DNA from 2 places in the Streptomyces sp. NPDC050423 genome. Region 2 is predicted to be linked to the other one. Evidence: riboswitches for the same ligand, from Rfam matches in the RefSeq annotation. Region 2 holds a riboswitch; the other holds the start of a gene.
The links. A riboswitch is a leader RNA that binds a small molecule or an ion and turns the genes downstream of it on or off. The one in region 2 is predicted to bind cyclic di-AMP.
Positions count from the first base shown of each region.

Region 1: another riboswitch for cyclic di-AMP. It lies ahead of AB0I52_RS23945 (M23 family metallopeptidase); the one in region 2 lies ahead of AB0I52_RS07900 (NlpC/P60 family protein).

Region 1 is NZ_JBFAJY010000034.1:65,929-73,053, reverse strand. It holds gene trmB (tRNA (guanosine(46)-N7)-methyltransferase TrmB) at 1-509, shown strand, start outside; gene AB0I52_RS23955 (PrsW family glutamic-type intramembrane protease) at 618-2,261, shown strand; gene AB0I52_RS23950 (aldo/keto reductase) at 2,258-3,220, opposite strand; gene AB0I52_RS23945 (M23 family metallopeptidase) at 3,363-4,514, opposite strand; cyclic di-AMP (ydaO/yuaA leader) riboswitch at 4,526-4,679, opposite strand; gene AB0I52_RS23940 (PP2C family protein-serine/threonine phosphatase) at 4,973-6,055, opposite strand; tRNA gene AB0I52_RS23935 (tRNA-Met) at 6,372-6,445, opposite strand; gene AB0I52_RS23930 (hypothetical protein) at 6,738-7,058, shown strand.
Region 2 is NZ_JBFAJY010000007.1:77,322-84,446, forward strand. It holds gene AB0I52_RS07885 (HAD family phosphatase) at 1-611, shown strand, start outside; gene AB0I52_RS07890 (NlpC/P60 family protein) at 638-1,684, opposite strand; gene AB0I52_RS07895 (hypothetical protein) at 2,042-2,395, shown strand; gene AB0I52_RS07900 (NlpC/P60 family protein) at 2,491-3,654, opposite strand; cyclic di-AMP (ydaO/yuaA leader) riboswitch at 3,653-3,818, opposite strand; gene pcrA (DNA helicase PcrA) at 4,092-6,530, shown strand; gene AB0I52_RS07910 (M23 family metallopeptidase) at 6,576-7,125, opposite strand, start outside.

The DNA of each region.
Region 1 (7,125 bases), on a different contig from region 2:
TCGGCTTCGGAATGGGCGAGGCCACCGCTCAGATGGCCGCCGACGACCCGGGCACCGGCATCCTCGCCGTCGACGTGCACACCCCGGGCCAGGGCAATCTGCTCCGCCTCGCGGACCGGAACGGCATGTCCAACATCCGGGTCGCCAACGGCGACGCGATCATCCTGCTGCGGGAGATGCTGACGCCGGACTCGCTGGACGGGCTCCGGGTCTACTTCCCCGACCCGTGGCCCAAGTCCCGCCACCACAAGCGCCGGCTGATCCAGCCGGAGTTCCTCGACCTGGTGGCGCGGCGGCTGCGGCCCGGAGCGGTCCTGCACTGCGCGACCGACTGGGAGCCGTACGCCGAACAGATGCTGGAGGTGCTGACCGCGCACCCCCGCTTCGAGAACACGGCGGCGGACGGCGGCTACGCACCACGGCCCGCGTTCCGGCCGCTGACCCGGTTCGAGGGACAGGGCCTGGACAAGGGCCATGTCGTGCACGACCTGCTCTTCGCCCGCCACTGAGCAGAGCCCGGAGCAGGGACCGGACCAGGGACCGCAGGAGCCGGGACCGGCCACACGCCATGGGCACACGCCATGGCCGTTGTCAGTCCTCCTCGTTAGGGTCGTGGGGTGTCCGACGGTTCTGTCCAGCAGCAGCAGTCGCAGCCGGCCGTCCCGGTGCTTGAGCAGCAGCGGGTCGGCGAGATCCTGGCTGCCGTGCCGGAGCGGAGCCAGTGGCGTTACCGGCCGCGTCGCGTCGGCATGCTGTGGCGGAGCAGGACGCTCCGCGTCGTCGCCGTCTTCACCGTGCTGGCCCTCTGCGGCCTGGTGATCCTCGCGCTGGTCCGCGACCAGACGGGCACTCAGGGGTTCCTCGTCGGTCTGGGTCTGGCGGTTCTGCCGGTGCCGGTGCTGATGACGGCGTTCCGTTGGCTGGACCGGGTGGAGCCGGGCCCCTGGCGCAACATGCTGTTCGCCTTCGCCTGGGGTGCCTGCGCGGCCGCCCTCGTCGCGATCCTCGCGAATTCCTTCGCTACCCGGTGGATCGCCACGGCCACCGCCGACCCGGGCAGTGCGGACACTCTCGGCGCCACGGTCATAGCGCCCGTCGTCGAGGAGAGCGCCAAGGCCGCGGCCGTGCTGCTGCTCTTCCTGTTCCGAAGACGGGATTTCAACGGGATCGTCGACGGTGTGGTCGTCGCCGGCTTCGCCGCGACGGGCTTCGCCTTCACCGAGAACATCCTCTATCTGGGCAACGCCTTCGGCGAGGACCAGCAGATGGGCTCGGGGTTCGTGTCGGTGACCGTCGCGACGTTCTTCGTACGGGCGGTGATGTCCCCGTTCGCGCATCCGCTCTTCACCGTCATGACCGGCATCGGCTTCGGGATCGCCGCGAGCAGCGCACGCCACCAGCGGTTCCGCCGCATCGCGCTGCCGCTGCTCGGCCTGGTCCTCGCGATGGGCATGCACGCCCTGTGGAACGGCTCGTCGACGTTCGGCCCGTACGGTTTCTACGCGGTGTACGGCGTGTTCATGGTGCCCGCCTTCGGCCTGGTGACCTGGCTGGCGATCTGGTCCCGCCAACGCGAGCTGCGCACCCTGGCCGTCGAGCTGCCGGCCTACGCCGCCGCGGGCTGGCTCTCCCCCGCCGAACCCCTCGCCCTGTCCTCGATGCGGGCCCGCGGCAGGGCCAGGGACACGGCACGCCGGTGGCGGGCGACCGCAGCGGGCGGCCCGCACGGGCGCCGGGGCTACGCACCGGCCCCGATCACCCCCCAGGCCAGGGCCCAGGCCAAGGCGCAGGGCAAGGCGGCGGCCCGCACGGTCGCCGAGTACGAGTCGTTCGCGACGTCACTGGCCTTTCTGCGCCGGCAGGCCCGCCGCGGCACGGCGGGCCCCGACCTGGCCGAACGCGAGCTGGAGCTGCTGCACCATCTGTGGCAGCGCCGGGAGGTCGCCGGTCCCGCCCTGGCGTACGCGGCGCAGGCGACGCGCCGCGTGCGCCCCCGGTTCGCACCTCCGGCGCCCCAGCCGTACCAGGGGTACGGGGGATACCAGGGGCACGGGACGTACCAGCCCTACGGCAGCCACGCCCGGCATCCGCACCCCACGTATCCGTACGCCCAACCCCCGTACGCCCAACCCCCGTACGGACAGCCGCCGTACCAGGGTCAGCCGTACGCACAGTCCCCGTACGACGCGCCGCTCCACAACCCGGCGCCGTACAACCCTCCGGATCAGTACCCGGACCAGTACCCGGACCAGTACACCTAGGTCGTGGAACGGTTCTGGGCGGATGCCTCGGTGAGCTCGGTCAGCTCCTGGTCCGTGAGCCGCAGATCGGCGACGGCCACCAGCGCGGGCAGCTGCTCGACCGTACGGGCGGAGGCGATCGGGGCGGCGACGGTCGACTGGGCCGCCAGCCAGGCCAGCGCCACGGTCGCGATCTCGGCGTTCCGCTCCTGCGCCACCTTGTCGAGCGCGGCGAGGACCTTCTGCCCACGCTCCGACTCCAGGTGCCGGCCCGCCATTCCGGCGCGCGCGCTGTCCACGGTCGTACCGGGGCGGTACTTGCCGGTGAGGAAGCCGGAGGCGAGGGCGGAGTACGGGACGGCGGCGAGCCCGGCGTCGGCAGCGGTGTCCTGGAGCTCGCCCTCGTAGGTGTCCCTGGAAACGAGGTTGTAGTGCGGCTGCAGGGCCACGTAACGGGCCAGCCCCTCGCGCTCGGAGAAGTCCAGCGAGGCGCGGAGCCGCTCCGGGGCGATGTTGGAGGCGGCGATCTCACGGACCTTGCCGTCCTTCACCAACTGGTCGAGGGCGGTGATGATCTCCTCGACCGGGACCGTCTCGTCGTCGAAGTGCGTGTAGTAGAGGTCGATGTGGTCGGTACCGAGCCGGCGCAGCGACTCCTCGACCGCGGCCTTGACGGTGGCGGGGGAGAGCCCCTTGTACGAGGGGTGGGAGCCGACCTTGGTGGCCAGGACGATGTCTGAACGGTTGCCCCGCGCCGCGAACCACTTGCCGATGAGGGTCTCCGACTCGCCGCCCTCGTTGCCGGGGGCCCAGGAGGAGTACGAGTCCGCGGTATCGATGAAGTTGCCGCCTGCCGCCGCGTACGCGTCGAGCACGGCGAAGGACTGCGCCTCGTCGGCGGTCCAGCCGAAGACGTTGCCGCCGAGGGAGAGCGGGAAGACCTGAAGGCTGGACGATCCGAGCTTGCGGAGAGAAGTCATGGATGGAACAACTCGTTCCACCGTCTCCGCTATTCCGTTGTTCCGTGCCGTGTGCAGCTACGGATACGGAGGCAGCGGCAGACCGGCAGCCCCGACGTCGGGGGGTGAGCGTCAGGACTGCCGGGGTTCGGCGGCGGCCTGCTCAGACCGTCAGGCCCCGGGCGCGCAGCCAGGTCATCGGGTCGATCCCGGTGCCGTCCGGGGTGTGGACCTCAAGGTGAAGGTGCGGGCCGGTCACATTGCCGGTCGCGCCGACGCGCCCGATGGTGTCCCCGGTGGTGACCTTCTGGCCGACGCCGACACCGATCGAGGACTGGTGGCAGAACCACAGCTCCGTACCGTCCTCGAGCTCCAGGACCGTGCGGTAGCCGTAAGCACCGGACCAGCCGGCCGACTTGACGGTGCCGCTGTGGATGGCCTTGATCGGGGTACCGGTCGGCGCCGCGAAGTCGAGGCCCGTGTGGTAGCCGGAGGACCACATCGAACCGGCCTCGCCGAAGGTCGAGGTGATCGTGTACGAGGAGGTGGGGATGGCGTAGCTGGCGGCGAGCTTGGCGAGCCGCGCGGCCTCCGCCTTCTTCTTCGCCTCTGCCTCCGCCTTCTTCTTCGCGGCGGCGACCTTGGCCTCCGCGGCGTCCTGCTGCGTCTTCGCCTCGGCGGCCGCCTTCTCCGCGGCGGCCTTCTCCTCGGCCTCCTTGGCCTCCGCGTCGGCGGAGTCCTGCTGCTGCTCGGCCTGCTGGAGGATGCGGGCGCGGAGCGCCTCGCCGGCGTCCGTCGTGCCCTGCTCGGCCTCGGTGGTGGTGATGCCGGCCGTCGTCAGCGGGGCGGAAGCGGTCTCGGTCCCGGCCTTCTCCGCCTCGGACCCACTGGAGAACAGTGCGCCGACGCCCGGCAGGGACCTGGCCTCGGGGAGCTTGTCCGAGATGGCGTCGGGAAGGGAGATGGAGACCGGCGGCTTGCTCTGCGCGGAGGCCATGCCGCCCGCGCCGACGGCCGCGATGACACCGACGCCGAGGACGGTGGAGCTACGGGCGAGACCGTTGCGCTGCTTGGCGACGCGGTGCTTGCCGCGTACGGGGCGGACGGACTCCTCGGTGGGGTTCCATTCCTCCCACGCCTTGCCGGACTCGGTCTCGTCGGCCAGGAAGCCGTTGCCGAACTCGCTGCCCCGATCGGTTCCGTAAGCGGTTCCGTGGTGGGTGCCGTAGACGGCACCGGGCCCGGTTCCGAAGTCATTTCCGTGTTCGGGTACGAACCGGGAGGGGGCTTCGGGGGCAGGCTTGTTGGACGCCACTGGGGCGCACTCCTTTCCTTCCTTCTCGCCTACCGGGTTAGCTGACGGGTTCGGAGCAGGAAGGTCTCCTACGGGTTCCTCCGTCTCTCGACGAGACAGAGATGCCCGATTCACCCCATGTAGGTGGTTCCCCGGTTCCCTTGCGGAATTCGGCGCTCGCGCACGGTGCCGCCTCTGACGGCGGCTGGGACAACCGCGCTGCGTTATCGAACGTTAATAGACACACGGGTCCGATTCCAAGCCGTTCCAACTGATCATTCACGTCATTGGCCTGGACTTAGGGGACACAACCGGGTGGAATCGGGCGAGTTGATCGCCCCTCAATCGTTATCCGTTTTCTGACGTTGCGTCAAATGTTATGCGGAGGGGTTCCTTACGGTTACGCACGGTGGCATCGGCCGCAGCCTCACCCGCACCTCTGCTCACCCTCTCCCCCGTCCACCCCTTCACCCTCACCCTCACCCGGTGCCATCCCCCAGACCCACTATCCTCACGGTCGTGCGCCGCTCCGGCTGACCCTCGATGGGGCGCGCGACCGCGAGGAGCGCCATGTCGTCGGTCGTCACCCCACCGGTGTGCAGCCGTACGTCATCGGTCAGCGCCGACAGCAGTTCCTCGGGACCCTGAAAGATCCGTCCGCGCAGCCGTTCCGCGGGGTCGTAGAAGGCCCCGGCGGCGTCACGGGCCTCGGAGAGGCCGTCCGTGTACAGGAGGAGCGTCGACCCGGCGGGCAGCTCCCACTCGTCGGAGCGGTCCGGCCACACACCCAGGTCCATCCCCAGGGGCAGTGCGGGCAACGTGGGCCGCAGTACGTCCAGCGCCCCGTCCAAGTGCAGCAGCAGGGGTTCGGGGTGGCCGCGATTGACGATCCGCATCCGGGTCTCATCCGGCGGGATCTCGGCGAGGACGGCGGTGATGAACCCCTCGACCGCGTCGAGGCCGCCGCTTCTGCTCGATTCCCGCGCCAGCGCACGCTCCAGCCGCTGAGCCACCCCCTCCAGTGACTGCTCCTGCTCGGCGGCCTCCCGGAACGCGCCGATGATCACCGCCACCGCCTCGACCGCGTCCAGGCCCTTGCCGCGCACGTCCCCGACCACCAGCCGCACCCCGTACGGGGTGTCCGTGACCGAGAACAGGTCGCCGCCGACGAACTCGTCCGCCTGCGCCGCCTCGTACCGCGCGGCCACGTACAGGCCGCCGATCCGGTCGGACGGCGTCGGCAGCACCGCGCGCATGGCGGTTTCCGCGATGACCCGCGCGGAGGCCAGCTGCTCGTTGCTGCGCCGTACGACGCCGTTGATGAAGACCGCGAGCACGGAGACGGTGAGGACCGTGAGGAGCTCGATGGACGGCACGACCTGGAACAGAGCGCCGTGGTAGAGCCGCAGCACCGCGACGGCCACCAGCGCGGCGGCTCCGACACGGATGGTGCCCGCCAGCGAGAAGAACGGCGCGGCGATCAGCGGGGCCGCGGCGAAGAGCGGGACAGCCGTGAAGGCGGCCGGGGTGAAGAAGTCGAACACCAACGCGCCGATGATCATCACCCCAGGCAGCGCCCGGACGAAACGGCGGTTCCGGATCTGGCCGGCACGCCTCCCTCGGCGCTGCTCCCGCTTCGCCACCTGTGCTCTCCTGCCCGGTGCGCTCAGGGCCGCGGACGGTACCGCGCACCACCTCCAGACTTTCCGGAGCGCGGTCGCGGGGCTACTCCTCGGCGGCCAATGGGAGTACGTGCGCGGCGCGGGTCGCACCGGCCGGCGGGCCGATGGCCCGATGGCCCGATGGCTCGGCGAACGCACACATGCACAAACGAATCAGGCCCGGCACGCTTTATGCGTACCGGGCCTGATTCTTCAGTAGCGGGGACAGGATTTGAACCTGCGACCTCTGGGTTATGAGCCCAGCGAGCTACCGAGCTGCTCCACCCCGCGTCGGTAAACACAACTCTACGGCATGTTCGACGCACTCATGACCACCCCGCGCACGTCCCCCGCCCCCCTGCTCCCTCTCCCCCGGCAGTCCTCCCGACGAACCGTGCCACGAACGTCAGAGTGTCGAAATTGAGAAGGTGTTGCGAGGAACACGTGTTCTGTCGCAAGGTATCTGCTGCATCCCCCGGACCGGTGGGCTGCCCGTGCGAGCAGACCCGGGACCGCCCGCTTCACCGCGCCCCGCAAGCCGCTCCCGGTCTCTCATCGCAGCCTGACTGGAGGGCCTCCGCCGATGACCGCACCGCTCACTCCCGCCCCCGTCCCCGCGTCCGCTCCCACAGCCGCTGTGGCCTCACCGCTGCGCGGTGCCGTCATCAGCGGCGTGATCGGTGGAGTGATCGGGGCGGTGATGAGCGCGGGAGTCAATTACGCGATCATCGGCATGCCGGACAGCGAGTCGGCCAACGCGGTCAATCACGCGGTATCCGGCCTGGTCAGCGGGTTCCTCGCAGGCTTCATAGGAATCCTCGCGCACCACCGGAAGGTCACATCGACCGCGCGGGCGGAGGCGGCGAAGGCGGTCGCGCCCCCGGTCTCCGTACCGGAGCCGTAGCCGTAGCCGTACCGGAGCCGTAGCCGTACCGGGACGGCTCCCGCGTCCGCCCCGCGAGCCGTCCCGG
Region 2 (7,125 bases):
ACACGGAACGACATTGGCAGGAAGCCCGGACCAGCACCTTCCGGGCCTTCGGCCTCAAGCCGCCGGCCGGATTCGCAGGCCGTGCCAAGGGCGTGCACTACACCGAGTGCGGCGCGCTCATGGCCGAGGAGACCGGGAAACCGGATCTCGCGGACGACCTGGCCGACACGCTCCTCACCACCTTCACCGCGCTGGTCGACCAGGACCCCGTCACCATGCCGGGTGCTGCCGCGCTGGTCGGGCTGGCCGCTCGCCACCTCCCTCTCGCGGTGGCGAGCAACTGCCCTCGGGAGATGGTGGAATCGTGCCTCGGCCGGGCCGGTCTCCTCCGCTGCTTCAGACACGTGGTCGTCGCCGGGGAGGGCGTACGGCCGAAGCCGGAACCCGACGTCTACGAACTGGCTGCCCGCCTCTGCGACGTTCCGCCCGAGGAGGCTCTGGCCGTGGAGGACTCGATCACGGGCATGGAATCGGCCCGCCGGGCGGGCCTCCGCGTCATCGGCCTCGGCACCGTCCCGCCGGGTCCGGAGGCCGAGCAGGCCGATCTGTGGGTCGCCAGCCTCGCCGACCGTGAGCTGGTGAGGTGGGCCCGTAGCCGGATCGGCGAGTAGGCCCGGCCTGATCCGAACGGCAGGTCCTATGCCACCCGGGTCGCTCCGGCGAAGGGCATTTCGTCGACCGGCGCGATCCGGACCGGGGCTCCGGGACGCGGGGCGTGGATCATCCGGCCGTTGCCGATGTAGAGGCCGACATGGCTGATGCCCGAGAAGAAGAACACCAGGTCACCGGGGGCGAGTTCGGACCTCGTGACGCGCTGCCCGGCGTTGATCTGGGTGTACGTGGTCCGGGGGAGCGAGACACCCGCGGAGCGCCAGGCGGCCTGGGTGAGGCCGGAGCAGTCGAACGAGGAGGGGCCGGTGGCGCCCCACACGTACGGCTTGCCGAGGGCCCCGTACGCGAAGGCGACGGCTGCCGCGGCGCGGGCGTTCGGCGCCCGGTCGGAGCCGCGCGGGAAGCTGCGGTCGGCGTGGCCCGCGCCGCGGCCCCCGTCCGAGGCGTCGTACGCGGCGCGCTGGGCGGGGGAGAGGCGGGCCAGCAGCTCGCGGGCCTCGGACAGCTTGGCCCGGACCGTCGCCCGGTGCCTCTTCAGGTCGGCCTGGCGGGCGGTGAGCTCGGCCAGCTGCCCCGCCGCCTCGGACCGCAGCTGGGCCACGTCCGCGACCTGGCGCTGCACGGCGCGCACCTCGTCGGCCCGGCCGGCGGCGGCCCGCTCCACGTACGAGGCGCGCTCCAGGTACTGGTCGGGGTCCGAGGAGAGCGCCAGCTGGAGGGACGGGTCGAGACCGCCGGAGCGATACTGCGCTGCGGCGTACGCGCCCAGCGCGTCGCGCGAGGCGTTGAGCCGCTCGGTCCTGCGGGCGGCCTCGTCGCGCATCGCGTCGATGGACTCGGCGGTGGCCGCCGCCTTTACCTTCGCGCCGTTGTACTGCTCGGTGGCGACCTCCGCCTCCCGGTACAGCCGGTCCACCTCGGCCTTGACCCGGGCGGGAGTGGGCGTCGGGTCGGCGTGCGCGGATCCCGGCAGCGCGGCAGCGGTCGCGGCCCCGGCGAGGGCGAGGGTCGCTGCGGTGCGGGCGGCAGAGCCGGTGTAAGGGCGCTGCTTGGGTTTCCGGTGCGCGGCCACGAGGGCGGGGGTCCTTCCTGTCGACTGCCCGTCGGGGCCTACCGGCGGGCCCGCCCGGTCCGGCGGCGGGTCACCAACAGGGGGAGCGGCCCGCCGCCGGATCTCTCGGCGGGGCGACCGGACGGTGCCGTCCGGGTGCGGAGCGGCGGTGATCCGGTCACCTGGTAGGGACGCTAAACCCGGGGCACGGGCAGGAGTCGTAATGACGCCTATTGCCCGAATTTAGTGCAGCGTTGTTGCTGAATGACCGGAAAAATTGCACCAGAGTCAGGCAATTGGTGCATTTGTCGGTCAAGCCTCCAGTAAGCCTCACCTGGCTGCGGCAGGCTGATACGGCCAGGGCTAAGGTGCGGAACCATGCGTGTACTCATCGATGTCTTCGTCGCCCTGCACATCATCGGAATCGCCGCCCTGCTGGGGGGTTTCCTCACCCAGATGAAGGCGATGGGGGCGGGGACCGCGCGCTTCGTGCCGGGGATGCTGCACGGCGCGCTGACGATGCTGGTCACCGGTATCGCCCTGGTCGGGCTCGACCAGGCCGACGACCACCCCGTGAACAACGTCAAGATCGGCATCAAGCTGCTGATCCTGGTCGTCATCCTCGGGATCGTCTACGTCAAGCGGGACGAGGAGAAGGTCGAGAAGGGTCTCTTCGCGGCGGTGGGCGGACTGACGGTCGTCAACATCTTCATCGCCACGCTCTGGACCTGACGCGACCTGACCTGACGCGACGCGACCCGACCTGACCGGGCAGCAGCCGGCGGGTGGCCGCTTCCCGCGGGGCCACCCGCCGTACCGCAACGCCCCTAACCGGGCCGCACGCTCCCGTAGATCGGCATGTAGTAGATCGATTCCTCGCGCACGTTCGCCCCCGGCTTCGGCGCGTGGATCATCATGCCGTCGCCCTTGTAGATGCCGACGTGGCTGATGTCGTCGTAGAAGAAGACCAGGTCCCCGGGCCGCAGATCCGCCGTCGCGATCCGGGTGCCGACGTTCACCTGGTCCCAGGTGGTCCGCGGAATACTGACGCCCGCCGCCTTCCAGGCCGCCTGGGTGAGCCCCGAGCAGTCGTACGAGGACGGGCCGGTCGCCCCCCAGACGTACGGCTTGCCGATCTGGGCCCTGGCGAACGCGAGGACCTTCTCGGCCTTCGTCGTGGCGCTGCTGTCCGAGCCGGAACCCGTCCCGGTGCCCGTGCCGCTCCCGGTGCCCGTGCCGGTCCCGCTCCCGGCCTCCTTGGCCTTGCGGTCGGCCTCCGCCTCCGCGGCGGCCTGCTTCTTCGCCAGCTCCGCCGCCTTGCGCTCGGCCTCGTCCTTCTTCTTCTGCTCCAGCTCGGCGAGGCGAGCCTTCTCCTCGGCGGTGAGCTTCGACAGCAGCGTGCGGGCCTCGGTCAGCTTGTCCTGGACGTTCCGCTTGCTGGTGCGCAGCCTGGTCTGGGACGCGGTGAGCGTCTCCAGGCCCGTCACCGCCTCGGCGCGCTTCTTCGACGCCTCGGCCTGCTTCGTACGGAAGTCCGTGACGGCCTGCTGCTGGTTCGCGGCCATCCGGTTCATGAGGTGGGTCTGGTCGAAGAACGACTGCGGGTCGTTCGCCAGGAAGAAGGTGGCGGTCGGCGCGAGCGCACCGTCGCGGTACTGGGCTGCGGCGTAGTTCCCGAGCGTCCGGCGGGCGTCGTTCAGCTTGTCGGCGCGCTCGGCGATGTCGTCCAGCAGCGTGTCCACCTTGGTGCGCTGCTTGGCGGACGCCTCTTTCGCCTGGTCGTAGTGCTGGGTCGCGGTGCCCGCCTGCCGGTAGAGGTCGTCGACCTTCTTCTGGACGTCCTCGATGCTGGGCTTCGGGGCCGGGGCCGCCAGCGCGCTCTGCGTGGACAGCAGGGTCACCGAGGCGAGTGCGGCCGTCGTGAACCCGATGGCCGGGGTGGTGCTGCGCACCCGGGGGCGCGGTTTGCGATGCGACGCCAAGGCCGGCATCTCCTTCCGTGGACCGCCTACCGGGTTAGCTGTCGGGTTCGGGCGGAACGGAAGGCTGCCCTACGGTCCAGGTGGGGGATTCGGACCGATTCACCCCGGTGCTGCGTGTGGGTCCCCGGTTCCGGACTCCGTACGGGCAGCCCAGGATTCGGCGTGGACGCCCGCTCGGCGTGGTTCGCCTCTGGGGGTACGGGCCGCCCGAACGTGCACGCTAGCCAACTCATGGTGCCGCTGTGAAGGTTGATGTTCGATATGCCCGATACATTTTCGTGACCTTGGTGAAGTGGACGCGGTGCGGGCAGGTCAGGCGCGGGATCCGTCCACGCAGTGTGGGTCCGGCATCGCTCTGGGTGCCCGCGCGGCGGTGCGCGGAGGTGTGCGGTTCGCCATGCGGCCCCGGCCTTGATCCGCCGGACAGGCCCTAGACTCGGACAGCGATGAGCAGCCTCTTTGACGACAGTTTCCTGGCCGGCCTCCAGCACGCGGAGGAAGGGCCCCCGCCGCCCCCCGAGGACTCCGCACCCGAAGCGGTGCCGGAGGACCTCTTCGGGGGCGTGTTCGACGGGCCCCCGCCGCCCCGCGACGCGTACTACCGCGACGGGGCCCACCGCCCGGTGATCGACGCCGCCGCGCTGCTCGACGGGCTGAACACCGAGCAGCGCGCCGCCGTCGTGCACGCGGGGTCCCCGCTGCTCATCGTCGCCGGGGCCGGTTCGGGCAAGACCCGGGTACTGACCCACCGCATCGCCCACCTGCTCGCCGAGCGGGGCGTGCACCCCGGCCAGATCCTGGCGATCACCTTCACCAACAAGGCCGCCGGCGAGATGAAGGAGCGCGTCGAGCAGCTCGTCGGCCCCCGCGCCAACGCCATGTGGGTCATGACCTTCCACAGCGCGTGCGTCCGGATCCTGCGCCGCGAGTCGAAGAGGCTCGGCTTCACGTCCTCGTTCTCGATCTACGACGCCGCGGACTCCAAGCGGCTGATGGCCCTGGTCTGCCGCGATCTCGACCTCGACCCGAAGCGCTTCCCGCCGAAGTCGTTCACGGCGAAGGTGTCGAACCTGAAGAACGAGCTGATCGACGAGGAGACCTTCGCCGGCCAGGCCGCGGACGGTTTCGAGAAGACGCTCGCCCAGGCCTACGCGATGTACCAGTCCCGGCTGCGCGAGGCCAACGCGCTGGACTTCGACGACATCATCATGACGACGGTGCACCTGCTCCAGGCCTTCCCCGACGTCGCCGAGCACTACCGCCGCCGCTTCCGGCACGTCCTGGTCGACGAGTACCAGGACACCAACCACGCCCAGTACACGCTCGTACGGGAACTGGTCGGCCCGGCCGGTGCCGCCGACGCCCCCGGCGAGCTGTGCGTCGTCGGTGACGCGGACCAGTCGATCTACGCCTTCCGGGGCGCCACGATCCGCAACATCCTCCAGTTCGAGGAGGACTACCCGGACGCGACCACGATCCTGCTGGAACAGAACTACCGTTCCACCCAGACGATCCTGTCCGCCGCCAACGCCGTCATCGAGCGCAACGAGAGCCGCCGCCCGAAGAACCTCTGGACCAACGCCGGATCAGGCGCCCGGATCACCGGCTACGTCGCGGACACCGAGCACGACGAGGCGCAGTTCGTCGCCGACGAGATCGACCGGCTGACCGACGCGGGCGACGCCAAGGCCGGCGACGTCGCGATCTTCTACCGGACGAACGCGCAGTCCCGTGTCTTCGAGGAGATCTTCATCCGGGTCGGCCTGCCCTACAAGGTCGTCGGCGGTGTGCGCTTCTACGAGCGCAAGGAGGTCCGGGACGTCCTGGCCTACCTCCGGGTCCTCTCCAACCCCGAGGACACGGTCCCGCTGCGCCGCATCCTCAACGTGCCCAAGCGCGGCATCGGTGACCGGGCCGAGGCGATGATCGACGCCCTGTCGCTGCGCGAGAAGATCACCTTCCCGCAGGCGCTGCGCCGCGTCGACGAGGCGTACGGCATGGCCGCGCGCTCCGCCAACGCCGTCAAGCGGTTCAACACGCTGATGGAGGAGCTGCGCACGATCGTCGAGTCGGGCGCGGGCCCCGCGGTGGTGCTGGAGGCGGTCATGGAGCGGACCGGTTACCTCGCCGAACTCCAGGCCTCCACCGACCCGCAGGACGAGACCCGGATCGAGAACCTCCAGGAGCTCGCCGCCGTCGCGCTCGAATTCGAGCAGGACCGCGGCGAGGAGGAGGGCGCGGGCACCCTCTCCGAGTTCCTGGAGCGGGTCGCGCTCGTCGCGGACTCCGACCAGATCCCCGACGAGGACACCGACGGCTCCGGAGTCGTCACGCTGATGACCCTGCACACGGCGAAGGGCCTCGAATTCCCGGTGGTCTTCCTGACCGGCATGGAGGACGGCGTCTTCCCGCACATGCGGGCGCTGGGCCAGGTCAAGGAGCTGGAGGAGGAGCGCCGGCTCGCCTACGTCGGCATCACCCGCGCCCGCGAGCGGCTCTATCTGACCCGGGCGGCGATGCGCAGCGCCTGGGGCCAGCCCTCGTACAACCCGCCGTCGCGGTTCCTGGAGGAGATCCCGGAGCAGCACCTGGAGTGGAAGCGGAAGGGCCCGATGGGGGCTCCGGCGGGGCCGACGTCGGGCATCACCTCGTCGCTGTCCACGTCCCGTTCGCGCTCCGGGCCCTCGGGCTTCGCGACCCGGCGGACGTCGGACAAGCCGACGATCACGCTGGTGGTCGGCGACCGGGTCACCCACGACCAGTTCGGTCTGGGCACGGTGACGGCCGTCGAGGGCCTCGGCGACCAGGCGAAGGCCACGGTCGACTTCGGTGACGAGCGGCCGAAGAAGCTGCTGCTGCGGTACGCGCCGGTCCAGAAGCTGTAGCGCCCGTCCGGCGGGCCTGACCGGGTCAGCCCGGCTCAGGCCGCCTCAGGCCGGGTCGATGCCGTGGCTGCGGAGCCAGGGCAGCGGGTCGATGGCCGCGCCGCCGCCGGGCCGCACCTCGAAGTGCATGTGCGGGCCGGTCGAGTTGCCGGAGCTCCCGGAGTACGCGATGACGTCACCGGCCTTGACCGGGCCCGAGCGGATCCGGGTGCTGCTGAGGTGGCAGTACCAGGTCTCGGTGCCGTCGGCCATCGTGACGATCGCCATGTTCCCGTACGCGGTGTTGTACTGCGTCTGAACGGTGCCGTCGGTCGCGGCCATCACCGGGGTGCCGTACTGGACGGGGAAGTCGATGCCCGTGTGCACGGACATCCAGTTGACGCCCGCCTGGCCGAAGTACGCGCTGAGACCGTGTTCCTTGACCGGCATGACGTACTTGGGTCGCAGGGCCTCCTTGCGGGCGGCCTCCGCGATGCGCTTCTTCTTCTCGGCGGCCTGCCGCTCCTTCAGGTCGATGCGCTCCTGGGTGCGGCTGGCGCGGTCGGCGAAGTTCTCCGCGTCGGCGCTGAGGTTGGCGAGCTGGGTGTCCAGCTTG